DNA from 2 places in the Sporosarcina sp. YIM B06819 genome. Region 1 is predicted to be linked to the other one. Evidence: a T-box and tRNA genes for the amino acid it is inferred to sense, from the RefSeq annotation. Region 1 holds a T-box; the other holds one or more tRNA genes.

Region 1 (7,564 bases):
TCTCTCCATCCCTATCATCCTTTTCATTCATGCTATTGGATTGTTGAATAATCGCTTGAAATTCATAGTGGTAAAGTATTTATCCCTAATCCTTTAATCCTATATAGAAAGCATATTACCGAATTTTTATAGACTCATATAATTCTATACTACCACAAACCCCCATTAATAATCAAAATAATATAATAATTATTCAGTTTTCGGGATAAAAAAGACCCAATCGTTATTTCCATGATTGGGTCTTTTTCTATTTGTATCAAATTTCCTTCAATTCTTGCATACGACGCTCAACTGCGGCGTATTTTTCAAGATAGTCCTTTTCTTTCGCACGTTCTTCAGCTACGACAGCTTCAGGTGCTTTGGACATGAAGCGTTCGTTGGCTAGTTTGCCTTGGACGCGTTTGACTTCTCCTTGCCATTTTGCTAACTCTTTTGTTAAACGGGCAAGTTCTTCATCGATATTCAATAGTCCTTCAAGTGGCAAGAATAATTCTGCCCCTGTGACGACTGCTGACATCGATTTGCCAGGTGCTGCGATGCCATTGCCGAGTGTTAGTGTCTCCGGGTTACAGAAGCGTTCGATGTAGCCACGGTTAGCTTCTAGTACAGCAACGGTTGCGTCATCTTTCGCCGCAATATACAACGGGACTTTTTTACTCATCGGTGTATTCACTTCGGCACGGATATTGCGCACGGCACGAATAATGTCCATCAATAATTTCATATCTGTTGCACGTGATTCGTCTGTCAGTGCTGCATTGGCAACTGGCCATGCTGCTACTGTAATAGACTCCCCTTCATGCGGCAAGTTCTGCCAGATTTCTTCTGTGATGAACGGCATGAATGGGTGTAATAAACGCATTGTATTGTCGAGAACATAAGCGAGAACAGAGCGTGTCATTTTCTTCGCTGTTTCATCTTCCCCATACAACGGCAGCTTCGCCATTTCAATATACCAGTCACAGAAATCATCCCAGATGAAGTTATACAAGGCACGGCCGACTTCGCCGAACTCGTAGCGCTCCGCTAATTTCGTTACTTGATCAATGGTTTCATTCAAACGCGTTAAAATCCATGCATCCGCAGCAGATTTTTCACCTGACAAATCAATCTCTTCATATGTCATGCCATCCATATTCATCAAAGCGAAACGAGAAGCATTCCAGATTTTATTGGCAAAGTTCCAAATGGATTCTACCTTTTCTGTTGAGTAGCGAAGATCCTGCCCTGGTGATGAACCCGTTGATAAGAAATAACGCAGTGCATCCGCACCGTATTTGTCAATGACATCCATTGGGTCAATACCATTGCCAAGCGATTTGGACATTTTGCGACCATCTTCCGCACGTACCAAGCCGTGAATCAAGACATCTTTAAATGGGCGTTGTTCTGTAAATTCGATGCCTTGGAAAATCATCCGGGATACCCAGAAGAAAATGATGTCATAGCCCGTAACGAGCGCATCTGTTGGGTAGTAGCGTTTGAATTCCTCGTTATCTACATCCGGCCAGCCCAATGTTGAGAATGGCCATAGCGCAGAGGAGAACCATGTATCGAGTACGTCATTGTCCTGTGTCCAGTTTTCGACGTCCGCCGGCGCTTCGTGTCCGACATGTACTTCGCCCGTTTCGTTATGATACCAAGCTGGAATACGATGGCCCCACCAAAGTTGGCGAGAAATACACCAGTCATGCACGTTTTCCATCCATTGCAAATACGTGTGCTCGAAACGCTCAGGGACGAAATTGACTTTACCTTCTGTTTGTTGCAGTTTAACCGCTTCATCGGACAGCGTCTGCATTCTGACAAACCATTGTGTCGACAAATACGGCTCAACAACAGCACCACTTCGCTCTGAGTGACCCACGGAGTGCAAATGATCTTCGATTTCGAATAAAACACCCATATCTTGTAGGTCTTTAACAATTGCTTTACGGCATTCGAAACGGTCCATTCCTTCGTATTTACCCGCTAACTTGTTCATAGAACCGTCTTCGTTCATAACCAAAACACGCGCTAGGTTATGGCGGTTACCGATTTCAAAGTCGTTCGGGTCATGCGCAGGTGTAATTTTCACTGCCCCACTTCCGAATTCCATGTCGACATAATCGTCTCCAACAATCGGAATTTCACGGCCGACGATTGGTAGTCGAACTGTTTTGCCGATTAAATGCTTGTAGCGCTCATCTTCAGGGTGTACCGCAACCGCCGTATCACCTAACATCGTTTCTGGGCGTGTCGTCGCAATTTCGATATTGCCCGTGCCATCTGTTAGTGGATAGCGCATATGATAGAAGGCACCCTGCACATCTTTGTGGATTACTTCGATGTCAGAAATAGCCGTTTTCGTCGCCGGGTCCCAGTTGATAATATATTCGCCACGGTAAATCAGGTCTTTTTCGTACAGTTTGACGAATACTTCCTGAACAGCTTTTGACAGTCCTTCATCCAATGTGAAACGTTCACGTGAATAATCAAGGCCTAGACCCAATTTGCCCCATTGTGCGCGGATATGGCCAGCATATTCTTCTTTCCATTTCCATGTTTCTTCAACAAATTTTTCACGGCCTAGATCATAGCGTGTAACACCTTCTTCACGCAATTTTGCTTCAACACGTGCCTGCGTGGCAATCCCTGCATGGTCCATTCCCGGCAGCCATAATGCGTCATACCCTTGCATACGCTTCATGCGTGTTAGGATATCTTGTAGCGTTGTATCCCATGCATGGCCGAGGTGAAGTTTTCCTGTTACGTTCGGCGGTGGAATTACGATTGTATACGGTTTTTTATCGCTTTCGGGTTGCGCTTCAAAAAATTTCCCTTTTAGCCACCATTCATAACGGCCTGATTCGATTGACTGTGGATCATATTTTGTCGGCATCGACAAGTTTTCATTTGACATAGTATTTCCTCCTTTGTTTTTGGACAACAAAAAAACTCCATTCGTCTTAAAGGACGAAGGAGCTGTTCGCGGTACCACCTTTATTCGTGCACACCAAAGAACTTGTGCACCTCACACTTCGATAACGGCTTCAAACCGGTTTCTGCTACTGATCGTCGATTTTCTAACGAAAACGACCTGTTCCCAGAAACTGCTCACGGGTGACATTCGGTCAATCGATTACAGGGCCTCTCACCACCGGCACCCTCTCTGGAGCAATCAAATTCACTTACTATCCCGTTCATTGCATCAATATATAGTTGCTTATATTGTAGCGGAATAGTAAGTTGCACGTCAAGTAAATTATCAATTACGCCTCGGCGTAATTGCGTCCAGATTTTGAATCGAGCTTGAGGCCAGCACGATGCTGGTCATGCAACAATTGCCGCAGGATGCGGCGAACTAAGGTTGCCTTCTTAACTCCCTACAAAATCTGTGACATCCGCCGGAGGCTTCATCTTTGTTCAGCCGGCGTCTAAACGCTTCCTAAACAGGATATAAAACTGCGGTCATTTCTCCCCTAAAGAGGTGAGAAATGACTGCTGAATAAAAGATGAAAGGATTGTGTGATGAGAAAAGGTTATAATCCCTATTTACTGCCGCCTTGGCTACGGAAGTGTCGTTTTTATTGCAAAGGAATCATTATCCCAATCTGTGTTTTTCAACTGATTCGTCTGTTAATCGTCCCAACGACTGGCGATTTCCTACTATTATGCTTACTTTGCGGATTAGCTTTCATTTTTCACAAAAACATCATTTGAACGGAAAGTCGTTGTGGAAATCCCATCTTCCAGCCCTGCAATGAATGCCAGCGCTTCGTCCATCTCGTTGCTTGAAGTGCTGGCTTGTGTTGCAATCGGGGTAACCACTGCGACAACAGCTTCAGCATCCTCGATTTCGACGCCATCTACCATAGCCGTCATTAACGAATCATCCACTTCTTCTACATACTCTAGCTCTTCTGCCAACACGACAGTGTCATATTCGTCCAGTTGCGCAACGCCCTCTGCGTACGAGCACTCGACATCCCAAACAACACTAAAAGAGCCTTGTCCGTCTAATTCGATGGATGCGGCAGTCGTAACAACCTCGAGCGGAGTAACTACTTCCGGCGGCAAAACAATATGGAGTGGCACTGCATATTCAAAATAGCCAGCTTCCCCTTGTATATCAACATCGTCAATAAAGATTGCTGAATCAAAAAGTTCTTCAGCCCTCTGTCCTTCATCAAACACGACATTTGCCGCGATATGATAAATACCTGTTAACCGAACCGCATCCTCCGTCCGCTCTTCCGTATACCCCGGCGTCACTTGCAAAAATGCTGCCCCAACTGGTAAACCCGCTTCTACCGGGAAAATAAAATCCTCTTGCATCGTCCACTGCTTCTTCTCCATTATCGTTCCCTCCTCTATTCCTACACAAATAATTGTATGCATGGAATGGGGGGGATAGAAGGACGGAAATTAAACAATAAATGCCAAAGCTGAACCCGAAATTGCATCTTTCCGATTCTAATTGCAACTTCGCACTTTTAATTGCAACTTTCTAATTCTAATTGCAACTTCGCACTTTTAATTGCAACTCCGAATTTCTAATTGCAAACCGGACAACGAAGAGTCTGGTTTGTATAATTTCTGCGTCCTTTGCAGAAATTATACAAGGATGCCCAAGCTGAACCCGAAATCACAAATATCCCCCGACCAGTAACAATCGAGGGATAGTGGTTCAACTATTTAATTTTGCAAACACCGTATGGAACGCTTCCACCGTTTTAGCAATATGCTCTTCGGTATGCGCAGTTGACAAGAACATCCCTTCGAATTGGGATGGTGGTAAGAAGATACCCTCTTCTGCCATCAAACGATAATACTCTGCAAACATGCCAAGATCAGATGTTTTCGCTTTATCATAATCCGTTACTTTATCATTCGTAAAGAAGAAGCCAATCATTGAGCCCGCGCGGTTCACAGTATGCGGAATATCGTACTTCTCTGCTGCTGCACGGAAACCAGCTTCAAGCTGATCGCCCAATTTCATGAAATAATCGTACGATGCAGGGGTTAACTTTTTCAATGTTTCAATACCCGCTGTCATTGCCAGTGGATTCCCCGACAATGTTCCTGCTTGATAAACCGTTCCCGCAGGTGCGATATTTTCCATAATTTCGCGCTTCCCACCGTATGCACCAACAGGCAGTCCACCACCAATTACTTTGCCAAGACATGTCAAATCAGGTGTTACACCAAAATGGCCTTGTGCACAATTGTATCCTACGCGGAAGCCCGTCATCACTTCATCGAAAATAAGAAGCGTGCCATTTTGCTCCGTTAGTTCACGCAGACCCTCTAGGAAACCTGGTTCTGGTGGGACAACTCCCATATTACCAGCCACCGGTTCCACAATAATCGCTGCTAAGTCATCACCGAATTCATCAAAAACAGCTTTGACGCTCTCCAGATCATTATAAGCCACTGTAATGGTGTTTTTCGCAACCGATTCCGGTACACCTGGGCTATCTGGTAAACCAAGCGTTGCAACGCCAGAGCCTGCTTTAATGAGCAATGAGTCGCCGTGTCCATGGTAACAACCTTCGAACTTCAAGATTTTATCGCGACCGGTAAAGCCACGCGCTAAACGTAGTGCGCTCATTGTCGCTTCTGTTCCCGATGACACCATACGTACCATTTCAATCGACGGCACACGGTCAATCACGAGCTTCGCTAGTTCATTCTCCGCTAACGTTGGTGCACCAAAGCTTGTGCCCGTTTCCGCGACACGCTGGATGCCGGCAACAACATCTGGATCTGTATGTCCTAAAATTAGGGGCCCCCATGATAGTACGTAGTCAATGTATTCATTGCCATCAATATCTGTAATCATCGCGCCTTTGCCACTTGCCATGAAAATCGGGTCCATATTGACCGATTTGAACGCACGAACAGGTGAGTTCACGCCGCCTGGCAATAAATCCACCGCTTCTGTAAATGCTTGTTTCGACAACTCATAATTTCTTCCCATTTAGTTCTCCCCCAGCCAGCGTGCCGCGTCTTTGGCATGGTACGTCAGAATCAGATCCGCACCTGCACGCTTCATACTTGTCAACGTTTCAAGAACGACTTTCTTTTCGTCAATCCAATCATTTTGAGCAGCTGCCTTCACCATGGCATACTCACCACTCACATTATAAGCCACAATCGGTAACACAAAATTATTTTTTACATCACGAATGATATCCAAATACGACAGTGCCGGTTTGACGATTAAGAAATCCGCACCTTCTGCTACATCAGACTCCGCTTCGCGCATGGCTTCCAGACGGTTCGCCGGGTCCATTTGATACGTTTTGCGATCGCCGAACTGCGGTGCAGATCCTGCCGCTTCACGGAACGGCCCATAATAAGCAGAAGCGTACTTCACAGCATAAGACATAATTGGAATATCTATAAATCCAGCGGCATCCAATGCTTGACGAATCGCGACGACAAAGCCATCCATCATATTGGACGGCGCAATAATATCCGCACCTGCTTGCGCCTGGCTAACTGCTGTTCGTGCCAATAAATCCAGTGATGGGTCATTCAGCACTTTGTCACCTTCCACAACCCCACAATGTCCGTGGTCTGTGTATTCACAAAGACAAGTATCCGCAATGACAATCAATTCTGGATGACGTTCTTTGACAAAACGAGTCGCCTGTTGGACGATACCATGGTCATGATAAGCGCCCGTACCCGTCGCATCCTTGTCTACTGGAACACCGAACAAAATAACCGCAGGAATCCCGAGTGCAACAACTTCATCGATTTCAATGGCTAGTTGATCCAACGAAAATTGAAAAACCCCTGGCATCGAAGACACTGGATTTTTTTGATTTTCCCCTTCCACAACAAATAGCGGATAAATGAAATCTTCTTTCTGCAAGACCGTTTCTCTCACCATGGCACGTAATGTAGCCGAATTGCGTAAACGCCTGTTACGTTTGAATTGTAAGTTTTCCATGATTACCCTTCCTTCCGTCCCGCCAATTTCTCGACGAGATCCATCAATGTATATGTATCAGGCCTAACATGCACCGGAGCCCCTCGTTCAACAAGCGCTTGCTCCGTTACATGACCAATCGCCGCTATCGTATACCCATCCCAACCTACCTGCGGGACAACTTCCTCCGCAAATACATTCACCGCCGAAGGACTTGCGAACAAGACCGACAATTGCTTGCTGTTTTGCAATAAATTAACAAGTGAGCCAATTGAATCATAGACCCGTTCCGTTGCATAAACCGTCCATTCATCCACTTCAAAAGGCAATTCTTCTTTAATTGTCGCGCCGGCAATGGAACCACGCAGGAATAAGACACGGCGAATAGCTAGTTCAGTCGGTTTAAATTCCTTAACAAAGACATCTGCGCTAAACACAGTGGGGATAAAATCAACAGTGAAGCCAAGCTTTTCTAGCGCCTCAGCCGTTCGAGTACCGACTGCTGCAATTTTTGACGCAATGGATGCTGCTGAAAAATTGTGACGCGCTAACTTTGCTCCAAATGCAGCCACCGCGCTTTGACTCGTGAAAATGAGCCAGTCGTACGTTGGACAAGCATTTAAACGTAGTTCATCCGTCGAT
Region 2 (7,564 bases), on a different contig from region 1:
ACTATCTGCTGTGTCTGAGGAAACCTCTGCAAGTAGTGATGAAATTGGCGTTGCCATGCTGGAGATTACGACTGGCGCAGTTGGACAAGTGACAAATCTTGAAGAAACGAATAAGAGTCTAGGTCTTTTAATGACTTCTGTAGATAAAATGAACGATCAAAATCAGCATATTAAAGAAATTACTGCAATTTCTGAAGATGCAACGGCAAAAGGGCAAGATATTGTTGTCGTTCTTAAAAAGTCGAATGATGAATCAAAGTTAGCTGCTGATCAAATTAGTATCGGAATTACAAATCTTTACACGAAGCTAAAGGATATTTCGACGATAACAGATGCTATCAAAAATGTGTCCTCGCAAACGAATTTATTAGCATTAAACGCCAGTATTGAAGCGGCGCGCGCAGGTGAGCATGGAAAAGGCTTTGCGGTTGTTGCCGATGAAGTCAGGAAATTAGCAGAACAATCAAGTGTCTCGACAAACCAAATTCAGCAAATGATCATTGGCATTGAAAAAGAAGTTGAAAGTACCGTCATGGCAATGATGAAGACAACAACAATCACCACTCAATTGAACGCTGCTGTTCTTGATACAGAAGATGAGTTCAATAAAATCGCAGCATCAGTTCAAGAAACTTCAGCGGCAATGGAGCAGTTAAACGGTGAAATTCAGCAAGTGACTGCACAAAGCGTAGTTATCATTGATGCTATTCAAAATGTATCAGCTATTGCGGAACAAACGGCTGCATCGGCAGAAGAAGTGACGGCATCTGTCGATGAACAATCACAAGCAATTAGCAGTGTAACTACATTGGCACAAGGATTAACAGATTTAAGTGAAAGAGTAAATGAAGCCATTCGGAGATACAATTTATAACTGATGAATTAAGAACATCTTCTACAACCAGAAATGGGTGTGGGAGATGTTTTTTTTCTTTGTATTCTTTTGTCACAGGGGTTGTCTATACCGTGCCATATGCTAATAGACAAGGTGTTATTGTCGGCGCGGTGATGGGACCTTAGTGAGAAAGAAGGTGAATTATATGGCATATATCATCATCAACAATCTTATTCCGTCGTCTCTTTATCCACTCAAAGCAACGTATCCAATGACACCAGAATATATCACCATCCACAATACAGCTAATGATGCGACAGCCATCAATGAGATAGCTTATATGACGCGCAATACGGACGCAATATCATACCATGTCGCAATTGATGATAAACACGTAGTACAAGCCATTCCGTTTACGCGAAATGGTTGGCATGCAGGTGACGGCAATGGAGCTGGTAACCGTAAATCCATCGGCATTGAGATTTGTTACTCAAAATCCGGGGGGACTAGGTATAAGGCGGCAGAAGAAAATGCTATTGAATTTATTGCAAATTTGCTTCAACAATTTGGCTGGAACATGGATCGAGTCAAATGGCATGGGGATTGGTCGGGAAAGAATTGTCCCCATCGGATTATGGATGAGGGGCGAACGTTAGCTGTCCGAAATGCGATTGCTAAACGTTTGGCAGAATTGAACACGAATAAACCAATATCACCAAAGGAGGATGTACGCATGTTTAATCCAAGTTCTACAACACTTAAAGCTGCTTTCGAGCAATATTTAGCAGAGGCCGTTAAGGAGGGAGTGATGACGGACAAATGGCTAACGGATTTCAAGGCGGGGAAGCTATCGCTCGATGATGCGCTCGCACTGAAAGTCATTATTGACCAGCGATTGAAGAAGGGCTAATTGATATTTGTTGAAAAGTAATTAACTCAAGCATGTTTTAGTTTACTAGTTCTAAAAGCTGTTGTATACTGTTGTTACTGGTTCTAAAAGACTGCTCTATTTAGAGGTATACCGTTGGGTAAAAGGAAGTGCTTTACATGGAAATTCAAGAAATACTAAAAAAGATCAATCAAAGCGTAGACAACCTAGACTTGGTTTCGGCGAGAAGATACATTGAGAAAAACATAGAACAAGTAAGCCAAAATAGACATCATCTATGTAAAAATGCTAGGGATTTATTGGGCTTCCTACAAAGTGACGCTGCTAATGCGACAAGTGTTTATAACCGTCGCGAACTACACATGATTAATACCATTAACACATACGCGACTCGATTTGATGTTCGGGGGCTTAGATTATCTGTTAAAAATAATGCAGACTTATTACTGAAAAAAGACATACGACTCTATTTAAATGCAGATGCTAAGATTTTGCTAGAGGGCATGAAGGCTATTCAGGCGGGCTGAAAGTTAAGTGGGATGCTGTAATTGAGCGGATTATGTAAAAAAGTGACTTTCCTAAGCGGCGGTCACTTTTTGTGATGACTGAAATGAAAAAGACAGTGGAACAAAAATGGTTTTTATAGTTTTAAAAAAACTTTTGAAAAAGTGTTGACTTCTTTTGTAGATTAGCTATAATAGAACTTGTGCAGTAAGCAAACGCGCACAATAACTTCCCAGGTTCCATAGCTCAGCTGGGAGAGCACTACCTCGACAAGGTAGGGGTCGGCGGTTCGAGCCCGTCTGGGACCATATGAATAAGATCATTTATTCCGAAGCTTTGCATTAAAACATCATCCATATTGGATGATGTTTTTTTGTTGTTGCGGCTAAATTAGTGTTAAAGTTCAATGTAAGGCGTAATGAAATATTGATAGAGAAATGAAAATTATAAAATTGGGGAAATGTGGTGTTTCTAATCGATATACAAATTGAACTACCATTCGTGTATGATTTTGACCGCGCGCTTGATAGGCTCGCGGCTAGTCCCGTCAATGCGGTTGATTGTGCGCAGCGAAAGATCCGCATTCCGATGGCGGAAGGGAATGTTGTGACACTACGCGGAACGGGAACGACACAGCAACCAGCTTTCACAATAGAAGGGTTGCTAAATGATTATCAACTCAATGAAATCAAATCGATCTTTCATTTCGACAGGTCTCTGGATGGCATCCAAAGTCATTTTGTTGGGACTGATTTGGAACCGCTTTTTATGGAACATGTGGGGACGCCACTTATTAAAAGTTTTTCGTTATACGGGGATCTTATGACGAGTATTATCCATCAACAGCTTAATCTGTCATTTTCGCATACACTGACGAAGCGTTTTGTGGAGTCGTATGGAGAGCAAGTGGACGGCGTCTGGCGTTATCCGTCGCCAGAGCGCATTGCGTTGCTAGACGTCCAAGAGCTACGTGATAGGCAGTTCAGCACGCGTAAGGCGGAATATGTCATTGGCTTGTCGCGGTCAATTGTAGAGGGTGCGCTGGACCTTGAACAATTTAAACAAATGGACGATGAGGAAGTAGTAGCAAAACTGGTGGCATTTCGAGGTGTTGGACCTTGGACGGCACAAAACTTTTTAATGTTTGGGCTAGGACGCCCTAATTTATTCCCGTTGGCGGATATTGGTTTGCAAAATGCACTGAAGAAATTATGGGGTATGGATCGCAAGCCAACGAAAGAGGAAATGCTAGCTCATTTTCCAGATTGGTCGCCCTATTTGAGTTATGCCGCCCTGTATTTATGGCGCAGTATTGAGTAACCAACGTTTTCCCGGAACTATGCAACATACTGTCGAAAGTATGTAACGTTTTCCAAAAACTAAACAACGCACCGCCTGAACTAAGCAACGTAATCATCAAGCCATCCAACACCCTAAAATAAAACGACAGCTTTCCCATATTCGCATGGAAAAGCTGTTGTTAAGGTTCGCTTGAAATAGGGATTATCGGCATCGTCCATTCGGTACTTATCAGTGCGGTAGCTCCAGTATTTGTTCTTCATCATTAAAGTAAAGGAAGTTTTCTTCTTCTAATTCGGTGAGTCTTTCCTTGTTAATGCCGAGCGATAGGTTGCCTTCAAAAATAGTTTCCCACCAAGTTTCTGTTGTTGTCATGTCCATATCCTCCTTAGTAGTCTTTGTTGTTTGAACATTCTTTTCCCTTAAATGTTATACTCTGAAACATAGAAGGTTGAAAAAGAATCGTAAGACCTATTCAAATCCTTCAATTGAATTCGTGAAAAAAAGGGGTTAATCTAATGAAAAAAACTACATTTGCCATCGTTGGTACAGGGATTGTTGGCGAACGCATCATTAAACAATTGTTACAAACTACGGGGGCGACAGTTGTTGCCTTGTTTGATGAAAATGGCAAACGTCTGCAAGAAATGACGGATACATACGGACTGTATGCGGCATCCTCTTATGACGAAGTACTTTCTCTAAAACCGGACTGGGTCTATATTGGTACACCACCCGTTTCTCACGCAACACTAAGTCAGCAAGCGATTGCGCAAGGATTGAACGTCTTATGTGAAAAGCCGCTTGCGCATAGTGTAGAAGATGGATTAGTCATGGCGGCAGCCGCTACCAACAATAGTGTCATTCAAACAGCGATGCATTTTCCGCTCTTATATAGTCCGGCAGTTAGGCATATGATGAAACTGGTCGATCGAGGCGCCATTGGTAAAATCACTCGAGTCGAGCTACAAGCGTATTTCCCACACTGGCCACGTGTGTGGCAGCAAAACCCTTGGATTGCTTCGCGTGAACAAGGCGGTTTCACGCGTGAGGTTTTTCCGCATTTTTTTCAGCTTATGTACAGGATGTTTGGTCAACTTACAATTAATTCCTACGAAACCATTTATCCTGAAGATGAAGCGCTTGCAGAAATTGGTGTCTTAGCAATCGGACAAACAGAGAGTGCTATTCCTTTCCTGTTGAATGGTGTATCTGGGATTGGTCAACAAGAAGAACTGTCATACACAGTATATGGAGCGGAAGGTGTTCTGAAACTGCGTAATTGGTCGGAACTTAGTAGCGCACAAAAAGACAGTCCTTTTGAAATATTGACTTCCTTCGATTCAGTGAATTCGCTGATAGAAGAATGTGTGTTAGCTGCTAATGGTGAACAGGCATTGCTTGTGTCATTCGATGAAGGACTTGAAGTGCAAAAGCTAATTGATCATCTACTGGAATAATCATAAATAAATGGAGGCATGGTTATGAACTTTACTACACAAGATGTGGAGACAATGATTGCTGAGCAACGCAGATTTTATTTTACAGGGGTAACGAGAACTGCGGCTTATCGTATTGCCATGCTGTCAAAATTGAAGGAAGCTATTATTTTAAATGAAGAAACTATTTCAGAAGCACTCCATAAAGATTTGCGGAAAAGTCCATTTGAATCGCATTTGACAGAAATCGGCATCGTTCTTTCTAGTATTTCGCATATGATTAAAAACCTGGAACAATGGATGGAACCGGAAATTGTGAAGACGCCTATGCATCTACAACCAGCAAAAAGCTTTGTCGTGCGTGAGCCATACGGATCTGTACTAATTATCGGACCATTCAATTATCCGTTCCAGCTTGTCATGGAACCGCTTATTGGTTCGATTGCTGGCGGTAATTGTGCGATTGTTAAACCGTCCGAGGCCGCTGTCCATACAGGAGAAATCACAAAGAAAATCTTGACGGAACTATTCCCGTCTGAGTTCGTCCGTGTTGTTGAAGGGGAGCAGAAAGAAACATCGGCCCTTATTCATGCATCATTTGACTTTATTTTCTTTACGGGCAGTGTAGCTGTTGGGAAAGTTGTTATGAAAGCGGCGGCAGAACGTTTGACACCGATTACGCTTGAATTAGGTGGGAAAAGTCCGGCGCTTGTGGATCAAACTGCAGATATAGCAAGAGCTGCTGAACGGATTGTATGGGGCAAGTTCGTCAACAATGGCCAGACCTGCGTTGCGCCTGATTATGTCCTTGTTCATCACAGCGTGAAAGACAAGCTCGTAAAAGCGATGAGTGCTGCGATTCTAGAATTTTACGGGAAAGTCGCTGCGGAAAGTGTGGATTACGGCAGAATCGTCAATGACAGGCATTTTAGCCGTTTACTGAAAATCCTTGAAAAGGATCATGCGCATGTCGTTTATGGCGGAGATTTTGACCGTGAGGATTTGTATATTGAACCGACATTGCTCGACAATGTGACATGGAATAGTGCTTCAATGGAGGATGAAATATTCGGTCCACTCTTACCCATTTTGACATACGAAAATCTCGGCGAGGCCGTGCATCACATCCGTCAATTGCCGAAACCACTTGCGGCTTATATGTTCACGGAAAATGAGCAGGCTTCACAGTATTTCATCGACAATTTACCATTTGGTGGTGGCTGCATCAATGATACGATTACCCATTTCGCTAATGGAAATTTACCATTTGGTGGTGTTGGACCCTCGGGAATGAATGCCTATCATGGAAAGTATAGTTTTGAAGCATTTACACATGCCAAAGCGATGATGAAAAAAAGTACCGCGTTGCCGATGAAGATTGCTTTCCCACCCTATGGCCAAAAACTGAAATTAGTAAAACCGCTTATCCGTTAAGGACAGCGGTTTTTCAGGTTTGATTAAGTTAGTGGAAGTGTAATGATGATTTCAGTGCCTTCATTCAGTTTACTGGTCACGGTCATTGTGCCTCCTTGGTCGACGATGATTTTTTTGGAAATCATCATACCTAGTCCTGTCCCTTCTTGTTTCGTCGTAAAGAAAGGCTTGTAGAGATTGTCCAATGTTTGCTGATCCATGCCAGGGCCGTTGTCGCGTATAGAAATTTTCACGTTATCCGTTTGGCGAGTCAGTGCCACTGTCAGGTCGCCGTTTTCATCCAACGCTTCGTATGCGTTTTTCAATAAATTGATAAAAACTTGCTTCATACCGTCTTCATTCCCACTAATCATTGTTGTATTTTCGGGAATAAGGATATCAAAAACAATCGAACGTCGAATAAATTCAGGTTCAAACAGTACAACTACATCCTGTAATGTTTGTTCAATGAAAAACGCAGTGGATTTCTTCAAATTGGGTTTAGATAGCACCAGGAACTCACTGACAATCATATCAATTCGCTTGATTTCTCTTTGCATAATATCTGTGTAAGCGTGATAGGGATTTGCAGGATCATTGTTCATAATTTGGATGAAACCTGAAATTGACGTCAGTGGATTGCGAACTTCATGGGCAACACTTGCGGCAATTTCACCAATCGCTTTGACCTTTTCGGTATCAATTAGCAGCTGTTCAGCTTGCAATTTTAGCGAAATGTCACGTGAGATGAATGTCATCGCGATAATCTCTTGTTGTTCATTGTAAATAGGTTTGATTGTCAATTCTGCGTCGAATATAGAGCCGTCTTGTCGCATTTCTTTTGTACGTAGCAGATGAAAGCTTTGCCCTTGTAATAGACACTTGGTTCGTTCCTCGACTTTGGCATCTTCAGAAGAGGGATATAGCTTTGGGTATTGTCCGATACAGTCCGCTTCTTTCCACCCATAGATTTTTTCAAATGCAGGATTGACTGCAATGATTTTCTGATCTAACCCAAAGACGACGATGGCATCCTCTGCATGCTCAAAAAAGAGATCAAGATAGCTTTCTTTTGACATGAGGATGGTGTCCATTCTTTTGTTTTCGGTAAACATGCTGTTCCACTGAGGGCTAATTTTAAAGGTATACAGCATACAAAGAAATGCGACTAAGAAGACAATGGAG

What was found. The T-box of region 1 lies ahead of R2B72_RS04995 (valine--tRNA ligase). A T-box ahead of a tRNA ligase gene usually reads a tRNA of that ligase, here a tRNA-Val.
Region 2: it has a tRNA-Val gene. The T-box ahead of R2B72_RS04995 (valine--tRNA ligase) is inferred to sense a tRNA for this amino acid. The anticodon was not compared.

The regions. Positions count from the first base shown of each region.
Region 1 is NZ_JAWLIQ010000006.1:202,546-210,109, forward strand. Features, by position in the region: gene R2B72_RS04990 (type II secretion system protein) at 1-9, opposite strand, end outside; gene R2B72_RS04995 (valine--tRNA ligase) at 257-2,902, opposite strand; T-box leader at 2,949-3,195, opposite strand; gene R2B72_RS05000 (hypothetical protein) at 3,670-4,338, opposite strand; gene hemL (glutamate-1-semialdehyde 2,1-aminomutase) at 4,670-5,962, opposite strand; gene hemB (porphobilinogen synthase) at 5,963-6,943, opposite strand; gene R2B72_RS05015 (uroporphyrinogen-III synthase) at 6,946-7,564, opposite strand, start outside.
Region 2 is NZ_JAWLIQ010000010.1:47,547-55,110, forward strand. Features, by position in the region: gene R2B72_RS08050 (methyl-accepting chemotaxis protein) at 1-874, shown strand, start outside; gene R2B72_RS08055 (N-acetylmuramoyl-L-alanine amidase family protein) at 1,041-1,745, shown strand; gene R2B72_RS08060 (hypothetical protein) at 1,883-2,251, shown strand; tRNA gene R2B72_RS08065 (tRNA-Val) at 2,464-2,536, shown strand; gene R2B72_RS08070 (DNA-3-methyladenine glycosylase) at 2,703-3,548, shown strand; gene R2B72_RS08075 (hypothetical protein) at 3,759-3,902, opposite strand; gene R2B72_RS08080 (Gfo/Idh/MocA family oxidoreductase) at 4,046-4,987, shown strand; gene R2B72_RS08085 (aldehyde dehydrogenase) at 5,012-6,400, shown strand; gene R2B72_RS08090 (ATP-binding protein) at 6,424-7,564, opposite strand, start outside.